3 regions of the Aeromonas sp. TECH754 genome follow, and region 1 is predicted to be linked to each of the others. Evidence: riboswitches for the same ligand, from Rfam matches in the RefSeq annotation. Region 1 holds a riboswitch; each other region holds the start of a gene.
What was found. A riboswitch is a leader RNA that binds a small molecule or an ion and turns the genes downstream of it on or off. The one in region 1 is predicted to bind cyclic di-GMP.
Positions count from the first base shown of each region.

Region 2: linked by a shared signal. The riboswitch ahead of ACZ9IL_RS13315 (glycosyl hydrolase family 18 protein) and the one ahead of gbpA (N-acetylglucosamine-binding protein GbpA) in region 1 are both predicted to bind cyclic di-GMP.
Region 3: linked by a shared signal. The riboswitch ahead of ACZ9IL_RS00495 (glycosyl hydrolase family 18 protein) and the one ahead of gbpA (N-acetylglucosamine-binding protein GbpA) in region 1 are both predicted to bind cyclic di-GMP.

Region 1 is NZ_JBWBRA010000001.1:3,207,338-3,211,498, reverse strand. It holds gene cbl (HTH-type transcriptional regulator Cbl) at 1-247, shown strand, start outside; gene ACZ9IL_RS14435 (cytochrome b) at 346-873, opposite strand; gene gbpA (N-acetylglucosamine-binding protein GbpA) at 980-2,404, opposite strand; cyclic di-GMP riboswitch class I at 2,466-2,551, opposite strand; gene ACZ9IL_RS14425 (M3 family metallopeptidase) at 2,947-4,161, shown strand, end outside.
Region 2 is NZ_JBWBRA010000001.1:2,967,186-2,971,346, forward strand. It holds gene ACZ9IL_RS13315 (glycosyl hydrolase family 18 protein) at 1-2,241, opposite strand, end outside; cyclic di-GMP riboswitch class I at 2,355-2,437, opposite strand; gene ACZ9IL_RS13320 (ExeM/NucH family extracellular endonuclease) at 2,732-4,161, shown strand, end outside.
Region 3 is NZ_JBWBRA010000001.1:113,714-117,874, forward strand. It holds gene ACZ9IL_RS00490 (hybrid sensor histidine kinase/response regulator) at 1-1,588, shown strand, start outside; cyclic di-GMP riboswitch class I at 1,802-1,889, shown strand; gene ACZ9IL_RS00495 (glycosyl hydrolase family 18 protein) at 2,001-4,161, shown strand, end outside.

The sequences.
Region 1 (4,161 bases):
CGAGCTGGAGATGGGGGTCGGCATCCTGGCGGACATGGCGTTCGACCCCCAGCGCGACAAGGGGCTGGTGCAGCTAGACGGCAGCCGGCTGTTTGCACCGCACACCGCCTGGATCGGCCTCAAGCAGGGGCAGTTCCAGCACAACTTCGCCTGGCAGTTCATCCAGCTCTGCAACCCCGAGCTGGCGCTGGCGGATATCCAGGCGCGGGCCATGGGCAACGAACCGCAACTCGATTACCAGATCTGATGCCTGCCGCGAGATGAGAGAACAGGGAGCCCATGGCTCCCTGTTTGTTTATCTGCCGATGGCTGGCGCACCTGTATCGGCTATCAAGCGCCGGTGGTTTATTTGCCGGTGTGGGGTCCCAGCATGCGGTACAGGGTGCGATCCCCTTTCCTGTGGTGATACAGAGCGGCGGCCAGGTGCAGCAGGACCAGCGCCGCCAGCGACAGGCAACCGAGGCGGTGCACGCGAAAGAAGAAGGCGTTGATCTCGGGGCTGTCGATGGGGTTGGTGATCGGATAGAGCCAGAACAGGGCGTAATCCTGCTCCAGCATCAGGAAGCCGCTCAGCAGCACGACGAACATCAGCCCATAGAGCAGGGCATGGGCCAGCTTGACCCAGCCATGGTAGTGCCCGGCCTCACTCTCGGGCAGTGGCGTTCTCAGGTGCTGCCAGCCCCAGCGCAGCAGGAAGAGCGGGGTGATTAGGGTCGCCATCGACATGTTCAGCACCGACAGAAACTGAAACAGCCGGGGGTGGCTGTCGATCACCAGGTGCATCAGGTAGCCCGCCAGGGTGGCGTAGAGAATGACGACGGCCATCAGCCAGTGCAGCAGGCGACTCAGGGGGTCATAGTAGTTTTTCGTCATATTGTTTGTCCGACAGGGGAGCTCGCGCTGCCAAAGACAGCGGGATCTCGGATAACAGGCAAAAAAAAGAGGCCGCTCGGGCCTCTTCTGCTCAGGAGTTGCGGGCTCAGTTCACCAGGGTCCAGGCATCCTGCCAGTTGGATCCCACGCCGGGCTCATACTGGGTGGCCGTGCTCGACCAGATGCTGCACCAACCGCTGTAGGGGTAGGGCTTGCACTGGTATACCTTGCCGTTCTTGGGTTGCAGCACCTTGGTGCCGGCCACATAGGACTTCAACCCTTCCGGGAAGCTGTACTGGTAGTCGCCGCCGCTGGCCGGATCCTTGAACATCAGATCCAGGGTCTGCTGCAGTGAGGCGCCACCCGCCTTCGGCTTGCCTTCGATCACCAGCTGATGGTGACCCGCGCTCAGGCCGCTGACCGCCATGGTGAAGCTCTGGCTGCTGTCCTTGATGTCGGCACTGGTCTGTCCCTTGGCGGCACCGCCATGGTCATACAGGGTGTTGGTGACCGCGAGATCCCCCTGGGCCGTGACGCTGAAGTTCAGGGTGACCTTGCCGTTGTCGAGCAGGTATTCGCTCTCCAGACCGCTCACGCTGATGCTGTCGTTCACTGGAGGCTGCTGCTGCTCGAGCTGGACCTCGACCCGTTGCAGGTTGCTGCCAGCCTTCAGGTAGATGGGGTTCTGCCCGTAAACCGGGTTGAACTGGCCATCTGTTCCCTGCTGGCCGGCGCGGATCTGGCTCTGCTCTGTGTTGATCTTGGCTGCCAGATCGTGGGCCCAGTTGTTCTTCTGGCCCTGCTCGGAGGAGCCTATGGTCAGCACCGTCTGCAGATCGGTGCGCTCGCCGTTGGCGTCGAACACCCGGGTCTTGGCCTTGTCACCAGCCACCAGATCGATGGAGGGATAGATGGTTCCGCCCTGGCTCCAGGTCAGCGGCGGCTGGGTGCCACCATCGAACTTGGCATCGATCAGGTTGTAGAAGCTGTTGGCGGTATCACCCACCTCCCAGACCCCCAGGATCACCTGATAACCGGTGCGGGCCGGCAGGGTGCAATTGTGGGTGACCTGCTTGGGTGGTTGCACCATGCCCCCGTCGATGACGCAGAAGGGGGTCAGATCGAAGGAGTCCCGGGTCAGCGGCTGGTTCGGGTTCCAATCCTGCTTGGTGAGGTAGTAACGCCAGTTGCGGGTCACGTGGTTGGCGGTGAAGCTCCAGCTGATGGCGAAGGGGCCCCCCTGCACCGGACGCTTGGTCCAGCGATCGCTGGTCTGAACGTCGAGCTCGGCGAACTGCGGGTGACCGGCCGAGGCGATCTGGCCGTCGGCGGGACCACCATTGGGGAAGCCGGACGGTGCCTCCAGGCTCTGGGGCTCCCACTGGACGGCGCCACACTGGCTGTTGCCACCGGTCTTGCACAGGTAGTTGCGCGCCTCCGGTTGGTTGATGTAGCCATGGGCGAGTACGCCGCCGCTGGCCAGCAGCGCGAGCGCCGCCGCGAGGTGATTGAGTTGAGTTTTTGCTGCCATACATTCCTCTGTTCGACAGATGTGGGCAGTCAAGTTGGCTGGGGTTTTCCCCGAAACACGATGCTGCAACCCCGCTATCCTGGACGAGACGTCTTTAGACCGGAGGCTTTGCGTCCTGGCCTTTCAACCAGTTTGCCAAATGACTACATAAAGGGTCATTGCGTCGCGTTTGACGACGCGCTGCCATCATGTCTTATTTTGATTAAATTATTAAGTGTAAATCTTTACAGCTTGACCTCGTCGGAGTAGAGCCAATACTTAACTTTTTGTTTTTAAATGTCTATTTGATAGACCGCTTTGGCTGTATGACGGCTTCTTGCTTAATTAACATGCAAAATCAATGCATCATTTGCAGTCAATAAAGAGACCCCATGGGCAGGGCCTGGCTCGGGTGGGTGCAGACCGGATCCCGGTGCTACAGACATAGACAGCGGCTTTTGGTAGCGTGATCAGGCGCACCCCGGCGCACGCTTGCCTGGTCACGGCCGGGCATCATCACAAGGCAAGGCGGATCAGACGCCACCGACAACAAGAGGGACCTTATGACTTCCATCGCCAGGAATTACTTGAACCAGCTCAACGCCGACTACCTGCAGGTACACAGGCGCAAGGAGGATCTGTTTTGGTCCACCTACATGGGCACCAGCGACGATCAGGTCGGCTTCACCGCCGCCGAGCAGGCCTACAAGACGTTCTGCGCCAACCCGGCCCGGCTGCCGGTGCTGCGTGAGATGCAGGCCCTGGCCGAAGAGACCGAGCTCAAGCACGGCCTGGCAGGCTGGATCGCCTTCTTCGAGTGCAACGTGATCGAGGATCCGGCCGCCGCCGCCCTGATGGACGAACTGGTGGCCGCCGAGGCGGAGCTGTTCGCCCGCCGCAAGGAGCTCAAGCTCAGCCTGCTCGATGAGCAGGGTCAGCCGGTGACCGGCAGTCTGCCTGCCGCCAGCACGGCGCTGGCCGCCAGTGCGAGCGAGCCGGTACGCCAGAGCGCAGTTGCCATGTTCCATGCCCTGGAGCAGTGGGTGGTCGACAACGGCTACCTGGCGATAGTCGCGCTGCGCAACCGCTTTGCCCGTGCCATGGGTTATCGGGACTATTTCGATTACAAGGTGCACAAGAACGAGCAGATGAGCCCGGAGCAGCTGTTCGGCATACTCGATGACTTCATCGCCCGCACCGAACAGCGCCTGCACCAGAGCCTGGCCGAGCTGAAGGCTGCCAAGGGGGAAGCGGCGCTCTTGCCCCACAACCTGCGCTACAGCGTGAGCGGCGACGTGACCCGCCAGCTCGATCCCTATGTGCCGTTTTCGCGGGCGCTGAAAGATTGGGTCGAGAGCTTCCGCCGGCTCGGCATCCAGTATCGGGACGCGACCCTGACCCTGGATCTGCTGACCCGGGAGGGGAAATACGAGAACGGCTTCTGCCACGGCCCGGTGCCGAGCTTCTGGCAGGAGGGGCAGTGGGTGCCCGCGGTGGTCAACTTCACCAGCCTGGCCGATCCGGCCCAGATCGGTAGCGGCTGGAGCGGTCTCAACACCCTGTTCCACGAAGGCGGCCATGCCGCCCACTTCGCCAACGTCACCGGTAACGCCCCCTGCTTCTCCCAGGAGTTTCCCCCCACCTCCATGGCCTATGCCGAGACCCAGTCCATGTTCTGCGACAGCCTGCTGGACGATGCGGACTGGCTCAAGCGCTACGCCCGCAACGCCGCTGGCGAAACGATCCCGGACACCCTGATCCAGGCCATGATCGAAGCC
Region 2 (4,161 bases), 240 kb from region 1:
CAGACCCCGGTTGACGATGTAGTCCAGCTTCTTGCCCATGGACTCTTCATCTTCGGTGGAGAGGAACACCTTCTTCTGCTCGTTCCACAGCCAGGGCGCCTGCGCCTTGTCGTCGTAGTAACGCACGTACTGGCCCTGGATCACGTCAGCCGGATCGTTGGGATCCAGGCCCCAGGCCGTGCCATAGCTCGGCAGGGTAGTGATGCCGAGGCTGGCCGCGTGCTCCAGGTTCTTGGCGTGCCACATGGGCACGGCACCGGCGCCGACTTCCTTGCCGTTCTTGTCCAGATCGTGCCAGATGTTGTCGATGCCGACAGCCCCGTTGCCGCAGGGGATGGTGCTGCCACCGGTGCCCGGCTGGCAGTTGCTCTGGCTCGGCAGGGCTGCCTTGCCGTTGAGACCATGGGTACCGCCGGTGACGCCTTGCCAGCCACGGGTGTAATAGGGCACCCCTATGTTGATCTTGCCGGCCGCCAGGGCGCCACGGAAGTAGTGCGCTGCCCAGGCCGAGTTCAGATAGCCGATGGCACCGTACTGGGCCTGGCTGTAGACCCCCCACTGGGCCAGCTCGGGATCCGCCTTGTTGTCGAACAGCGCGGCGTTGTGGGCCACGAAGTTGTTCCAGGCACCGTGGAAGTCATAGGTCATCAGGTTGACGTAATCCAGATACTGGGTGACCTGGAAGTTCTCCATGCCACGCAGCAGATAGGCCGACGCCGGCGAGGCGATCGTCAGCATGTACTTGCGACCATCCTCGGTACCGGCACTGTCGAGCCGCGAACGCAGGGTCTTCATCAAGACTTCGTAGTTGGCAAACAGCTTGGCCCGGCACTGGTTGGAGAGCGGGAAGTCGTTGGGGTTGCCCGCATCCTTCATGGAGGTGGGGTACTCATAGTCCACGTCCACCCCATCGAAGCCGTACTGGCGGATGAAGCCCACCGCCGAGTCGGCAAAGGCGTTGATGCCGGCGGTGTTGACCGAGCAATCCCCCTTGGTGGTGGCGGTGTAGAAGCCACGGGTATCGGCCCAGCCGCCCACCGAGATCAGCGTCTTCACGTCCGGATACTGCTTCTTGTACTTCGACAGCAGGTTGAAGTGGCCCTGATAAGCGAACTCGGGATCCATCTCGGCGCCCGCTACCCCCTCCCAGGTCATCTTGGTGGCAGAGTCGTCCACCTTGATCAGATGGCTCTGCTCGTCCACCCCGGCGAACGCGTAGTTGATGTGGGTGATCTTGTCCCAGGGAATGTCGTTCACCAGATAGGAAGGCAGGCCGTTCTTGCCGGTACGCCAGGAGGTGAAGTAGCCGATGACCCGGCGGGCATGGTCATCCCCCATGCACTCGCTGCCGTCGGCGCGGTAGACCTGACGAATGTCGCAGGAGAGGTTGCCACCGGTGGGTGGCAAGGCGGCTTCTTCCACCTGTACATCGACCTGGCTCGATTCGCCGACCAGATTGGCTTTATCGGTGGACACCAGTTTGAGGCCGGCCAGGCCCCTGTTCTGCGGTGTCCAGCTCAACTGCCAGGGGGCGCTGCTGTCTTCACCGACCTTCTGGCCATTCACATAGAGCTCGACCTTGGCCACGTCGTTGTTGGCATCGGTCACATTGGCCGTCACGGTGGCGGCGCGGCCCAGGGTCAGCTTGGCCCCGGCGGCCGGACTCGCGATGCTGACCTTGGGTGCCTCTGGCGCCACCACGGCACTGACGCTGAAAGCCGCATCGGCCTCGCTCAGCAGCTTGCCGTCCTTGTCCAGCCCGCGGGACTTGAGCTGATGGGCGCTGACCCCGCTGGCGGTCCAGCTCGCCGACCAGGGCGCCGCGCTGCTCACCGCCACCTGAACCCCGTCGATCAGATACTCGACCCGGGTCAGCGCGCTGCTGTTGCCGCTCAGGCTCACCGCCAGGGCCACCGGGGCGCCTTCGTTGAAAGCGCTACCAACCGCGGGCGAGCTGATGGCGAGCCCAAGGGCTGGCGCGGTGCCACCGTCGCTGAAGGGTTTCCAGGCATCGGCCCAGACTGCGCCCACGCCGGGAGCATAGTGGTAGGGCGAGGCGCCACACCAGCCGGAATAGGGGAATTCCTTGCATTCGTAGAGGTTGCCAACGTTGCTGACGACATCGCCAGCCTGGTAGGCGGTGCCAGCCTGATAGGCGGGATAAGCGGCTTGCGCCCAGGCGGGCATGGCCGCGAGGGCAACCAGCATGGCGAGCCTGCTGGGCCTGAAGGTCTGTTGCATTGTTTTATCTTCCTTGTTTTGTCTTGGCTTTTAAAACCGGGCAAAAGGCGGCAGCAACAGGCGAGAAAGGGTCGACAACAGGCCATGGACGGGCCACATACCCTCATGTCACCCGGGGAAACCCCGCTATCTGTCCCTGCGGGGCAGATCGGAGGCTTTGCGTCCCGGCATCATTGCCGGTTTGCCCTTTACCTGGGTTCCGTGAGGAACAGGGCGAGTATAGGAAGCAAGTCGCAGATGCTCAATCTTTGTTCTCGAAGAGAAATATGTAAACGCCAGCGGGATCACAGTATTTCGACTCGCAACAAATGACAAATTAGTCATTAATTTCAACTTGTTAGCCAGATCAAATAAATGAAATAGGCCTCCTTTGTCTCCCAATAATGTGCGTTGGCTCACTGGTATGAACTGCCAGAAATGTGACAATGCGCGCCCTTGGTCAAGGCGCCAAGGCTATGGAAACACTGGCAAAAATAAAAAAGGATTACCCATGAAAGGAACACCTACCCTGCTGTCGCTGGCCGTGGGGCTCGCCCTTGCGTCCCCCTCTGTCTACGCCGCCGGCTTCAGCTGTCCGGCCGACAATGCCCTCACCCCCATCCCCGCCATTCAAGGCAGTGGCGACAAGAGCCCGCTCATCCCGGACGATCTGTTCGAAAGCACCCAGACGGTCTCGGTCAAGGCGGTGGTCAGCGCCCTCGGCGAGAGCCTGAACAAGGGCTTCTACCTGCAGGATGTGCAGGGAGATGGCAACCCCCAGACCTCGGACGGCATCTTCGTCTTCCTCAGCGACAAGAACTTCGCGACCAAGTACCCGGACCTCAAGCCGGGCACCGTAGTCTGTCTGGAAGCCAAGGTGGCGGAGTATTACGGCTACACCCAGCTCAAACCCGTCTTCGACGGCAGCGCTGCGCGTCTGCAGGTGCTGGCACAGGGCGCGGCCCCTGCCGCCGTACCGCTGCGGGTGCTGGAGGGAGAAACCCTGGCCCGGGCGCTGGAGCGCCACGAGGGGATGCGGGTACGGCTCGATGAAAGCAGCGGCCTCAAGATCAGCCGCAACTTCAGCTACGACTACGCCGCCAGGCGCAACAACCTGGTGCTCTCCCACCAGGCACCGCTGATGAAGCCGACCCAGCTGCATGTGGCGGGCAGCGAGCAAGCCAAGGCACTGGCACAGGCCAATGCCGGCAACCGGGTGTTCCTCGAATCCGACTTCAAGGCCGCCGACGGCAAGCTGCCCTGGCTGCCAGCCTGGGAGCCGGAGCAGGGCTATCTGCGCGTCGGCGATGCGCCGGTCAACCTGGATGCCCTGGTAGGTTACAGCTATGACGAATACCGGCTGATCGTGCCGAAGGAGCAGACCATCACGGTCGGCGATCTGCTGCGTACCGACGAGAACGATCGCCAGCGCGCACCGGCCCGCACCGCCGGCACCGACTTGCGCATCGGCAGCTTCAACGTGCTCAACTACTTCACCAGCCACTCCAGCGTGGGCGGCGCCCTCAACGTGCTCTGCGTGGATCAGGCGGATGCGGACAGCGCCAAGGGCTGCAACCGCGGCGCCAAGGATCTGACTGACTTCCAGCAGCAGCGTACCAAGATAGTGAACGCCATCACCGAGATGGACGCAGACCTCCTCGGCCTGATGGAGATGGAGAACAACGGCTTCGACGAACACTCCGCCATCAGCGATCTGGTCGCGAGTCTCAACGCCCAGCAAAAAGACGTCAGCCAGCACTACGCCTTCGTCAGCCTGCCCAAGGCCCTGCTCGGTCAGGAGCGCTTCTTCGGTGGCGACGCCATCATGGTGGCCATGATCTACCGTCCGGCCAAGCTGACCCCGAGCGGGGATGCCAGCGTGATCCCGCTACCGGAGCAGCGCTACATCACCGGTGGCGTCGCCAAGACCGCCAGCCAGCG
Region 3 (4,161 bases), 3.1 Mb from region 1:
GGGGCTGCTGCAGGGAGCCATCGAACACATGGGGCAGGGGATCTCGGTGGTGGACAGGGAGCTCAAGCTGGTGGCCTGGAACCGGCGCTACATCGAACTGTTCCACTATCCGCCCGGCCTCATCCAGGTGGGGCGCTCCATCGAGGAGATCATCCGCTACAACGCCGAGCAGGGGCTGTGTGGTCCGGGCGAGCTGGAGGCGCATGTGGCCCGGCGGGTCGCCTTCATGCAGCGCGGCAGCCCCCACGTCTCGGCGCGGGAGCGGCCGGATGGCCGGGTGATCGAGATGCAGGGCAATCCCATGCCGGCGGGGGGCTTCGTGATGACCTTCACCGACATCACCCCGTTCAGGGCGGCGGAGCGGGTGCTGCGGGAGGCCAACGAACACCTGGAGGCGCGGGTGGCCGAGCGCACCCACGAGCTGTCCGAGCTCAACCGCCAGCTGTTGCTGGTGAACCAGCAGGTGGAGCGTGCCAATCACTCCAAGAGCCGTTTCCTGGCGGCGGTGAGTCACGATCTGACCCAGCCCTTGAATGCAGCCAAGCTGTTCACCTCCTCCCTGCTGGAGATGCTGCCCCAGAGCGGGGAAGAGGCGGCGGAGCAAATCCGTATCGCCCGCCACATCGACGACGCCCTGGGGGCGACCGAGGATCTCATCACCGACTTGCTCGACATCTCGCGGCTCGAGGCGGGCAAGTTCAAGGCCAGGAAACTCGATTTCGCCCTGCGGGACGTGCTGAGCAACCTCAAGGCGGAGTTCGGGGTGCTGGCCCAGGCGGGGGAGATCCAGTTTTCGGTGGTGGATAGCCGGCTCGCGGTTTACAGCGATGTGCGCCTGCTTAGGCGGGTGCTGCAGAACTTCCTCACCAATGCGTTTCGCTACAACCCGGGGGGCCGGGTGCTGCTCGGTTGCCGCCGGCTGGGGGACAAGGTGCGCATTGAGGTGTGGGACAACGGCCCCGGCATCCCCCTCGACAAGCAGGAGACCATCTTCGACGAGTTCTCCCGCCTCGATCACTCCCGCACCGCCAGGGAGCAGGGGCTGGGGCTCGGGCTCGCCATCGCTCGCGGCATCTCCCAAGTGCTGGGTCACCCGCTATCCCTGCGCAGTTGGCCGGATGCGGGCTCGGTGTTTTCCATCACCCTCAACCTCGCAACCCGGCCCGTGATGCTGAGCCAGATGGCGGCCCCCATGGTGCGGGACAGCCAGCTGGAGGGGGTCAGGATCCTCTGCATCGACAACGAGGAGGACATTCTCACCGCCATGCACTCCCTGTTGGGGCGCTGGGGCTGCGAGGTGAAGTGCGCCCAGAGCCTGGCGCAGGCGCAGGCGCTCATCGGTGACGGCTTCCAGCCCCGGCTGGTACTGTCGGATTATCACCTTGACGACGGCAAGACCGGGCTGCAGGCGCTGCACATGATCCGGCTGGCCCACGGCAATGGCATCGGCGGCATCATCATCAGTGCGGATCGCAAGAGCGATCTGCAGGCGCAGATCCGCGAGCACGGCTTCGGTTACGTCAGCAAGCCGGTCAAGCCGCTCAAGCTGCGGGCGCTGATGAACAGCTTGTTGCTGCCAATACAGTGATATGCATCACAGAATTAATCTTTGACCGATGATTTCAGCCAGGGTCCAGAAGCTGGAGTAAGTCGACCCACCCCTGAGATTGGCGACAACATATGTGCATGTTCGCTGAAAATCAGGAAAAGCGAGTCCCATTCACTGTCATTTTTACTAGGTAGCGCCTCTTCCGACTCCTCCTCTATAGTCGTCCGGCGATTATTTTTGTCGCAAATCAAGTTGTGAAAAAGGCAAACCGGATGAAAGTCCGGGACGCAAAGCCTCCGGTCTAAGGGTCAGCAGTACCTAAGATAGCGGGGTCGCCACGGGTTGTATCGTCCATGGGCCAAGCCATGGTTGCGATGTTGTCTGCGTCACCTGTCGGGTTGCGTTGCCTTTTTCGTTGTTCATTCCAATAACGAAATAAGGAAATTCAATAATGTTAAGTCCAAGACTGTCCCTGTTGGCACTGTTGGTCGGGGGGCTTTGTACTACCTCCGCCTTTGCGGCTGCCCCCGGCAAACCCGTCATTGCTTCGGGTCCCACCAAGTTCGCCATCGTCGAAGTCAATCAGTCTGCCACAGCCTACAACCAGCTGGTGACCGTTCATGCAGACGGTGCCTCGGTCAGCGTGAGCTGGAACCTCTGGTCCGGTGATGCCGGGCAGACCGCCAAGGTGCTGCTCGATGGCAAGGAGGTCTGGTCAGGTCCCGCCTCTGCCGCAGGTACCGCGACCTTCAAGGTGACCAAGGGGGGTCGCTACCAGATGCAGGTGGCCCTGTGCAACGCCGATGGTTGTACTCTCTCCGATGCAAAAGAGATCATGGTGGCCGACACAGACGGCAGCCACCTGGAGCCGCTCAAGGCGCCGTTGCAGGAGAACAACAAGCCCTACATCAACAAGTCGGGCAAGGTGGTTGGCACCTACTACGTGGAGTGGGGCGTCTATGGTCGCAAGTTCACCGTGGACAAGATCCCGGCCCAGAACCTGACCCACATCCTCTACGGTTTTACCCCCATCTGTGGGGGGGATGGCATCAACGACAGCCTCAAGGAGATTGCGGGCAGCTTCGAGGCATTGCAGCGCTCCTGCGCCGGCCGGGAGGATTTCAAGGTCTCCATCCACGATCCCTGGGCGGCGATCCAGATGCCACAGGGCAACCTCAGCGCCTGGGATGAGCCCTACAAGGGCAACTTCGGCAACCTTATGGCGCTCAAGCAGGCGAATCCGGATCTGAAGATCCTGCCCTCCGTGGGCGGTTGGACGCTCTCCGACCCCTTCTATTTCCTCGGAGACAAGGGCAAACGTGACACCTTTGTCGCCTCGGTGAAGGAGTTCCTGCAAACCTGGAAATTCTTCGATGGCGTGGACATCGACTGGGAGTTCCCGGGAGGCCAGGGTGCCAACCCCGGCCTCGGCCATCCCTCCGATGGGGCCACCTATGTGACGCTGATGAAAGAGCTGCGTGCCATGCTCGACGAGCTGGAGGCCGAGACCGGTCGCCAGTATGAGCTGACCTCCGCCATCGGTGCGGGTGATGACAAGATCGAGGATGTGGATTACCAGGCTGCCCAGCAGTACATGGACAACATCTTCATCATGACTTACGACTTCAACGGCGCCTGGACCAACACCGAACTGGGGCATCAGACCAACCTGTTCGAGGCGAGCTGGGATCCCAATACCCGCTACACCACCGACAAGGCCGTCAAGGCAATGCTGGCCCAGGGAGTTGAACCCGGCAAGCTGGTGGTTGGCACGGCCATGTATGGCCGTGGCTGGACCGGCGTTAGCAACTATCAGGGCAACAACCCCTTCACCGGTACCGCTACTGGCCCCATCAAGGGCACCTGGGAAAATGGCGTGGTGGATTACCGCGACATCGTCAACAACCGCATGGGCAGCGACTGGGCCAAGGGCTATGACGAGGTGGCCGAGGCTCCCTACCTGTTCAAGGCCGCGACCGGTGATCTCATCACTTATGACAACGATCGTTCGGTCAAGGCCAAGGGCCAGTATGTGCTGGCAAACCAGCTCGGCGGCCTGTTCTCCTGGGAGATCGATGCCGATAACGGCGACATCCTCAATGCCATGCACGAGGGTCTGGGCCACGGGGAGGGCACCACGCCACCAACCAACAAGCCGCCGGTGGCCAATGCCGGCAGCGATCTGAATGTCACTGGCCCGGCCGAGGTGGTCCTCAACGGTGCCGCCTCCCACGATCCGGAAAGTGGCGTGCTGAGCTACAGCTGGAAGCAGGTCTCGGGTCCTCAGGTCAGCCTGGTCGATGCCACTCAGGCCAAGGCTCGGGTGGTACTCGATGCCGTCAGTACCGACATCAACCTGGTGTTCGAGCTGACCGTCACCGATGACCACAACCTCTCGGCCAAGGATCAGGTGGTGGTGACCAACAAGGCACCGCAGCCAAACCTGCCCCCCGTAGTGACAGTGCCGGCCACCGCCAGTGTCGAGTCGGGCAAGCAGGTAACCATCAAGGCCACGGCGTCCGATCCGAACGGTGATGCCCTGACCTACCAGTGGAGCCTGCCTGCGGGTCTCGTTGCGACCGGCCAGAACAGTGCGACCCTGGTGGTCACAG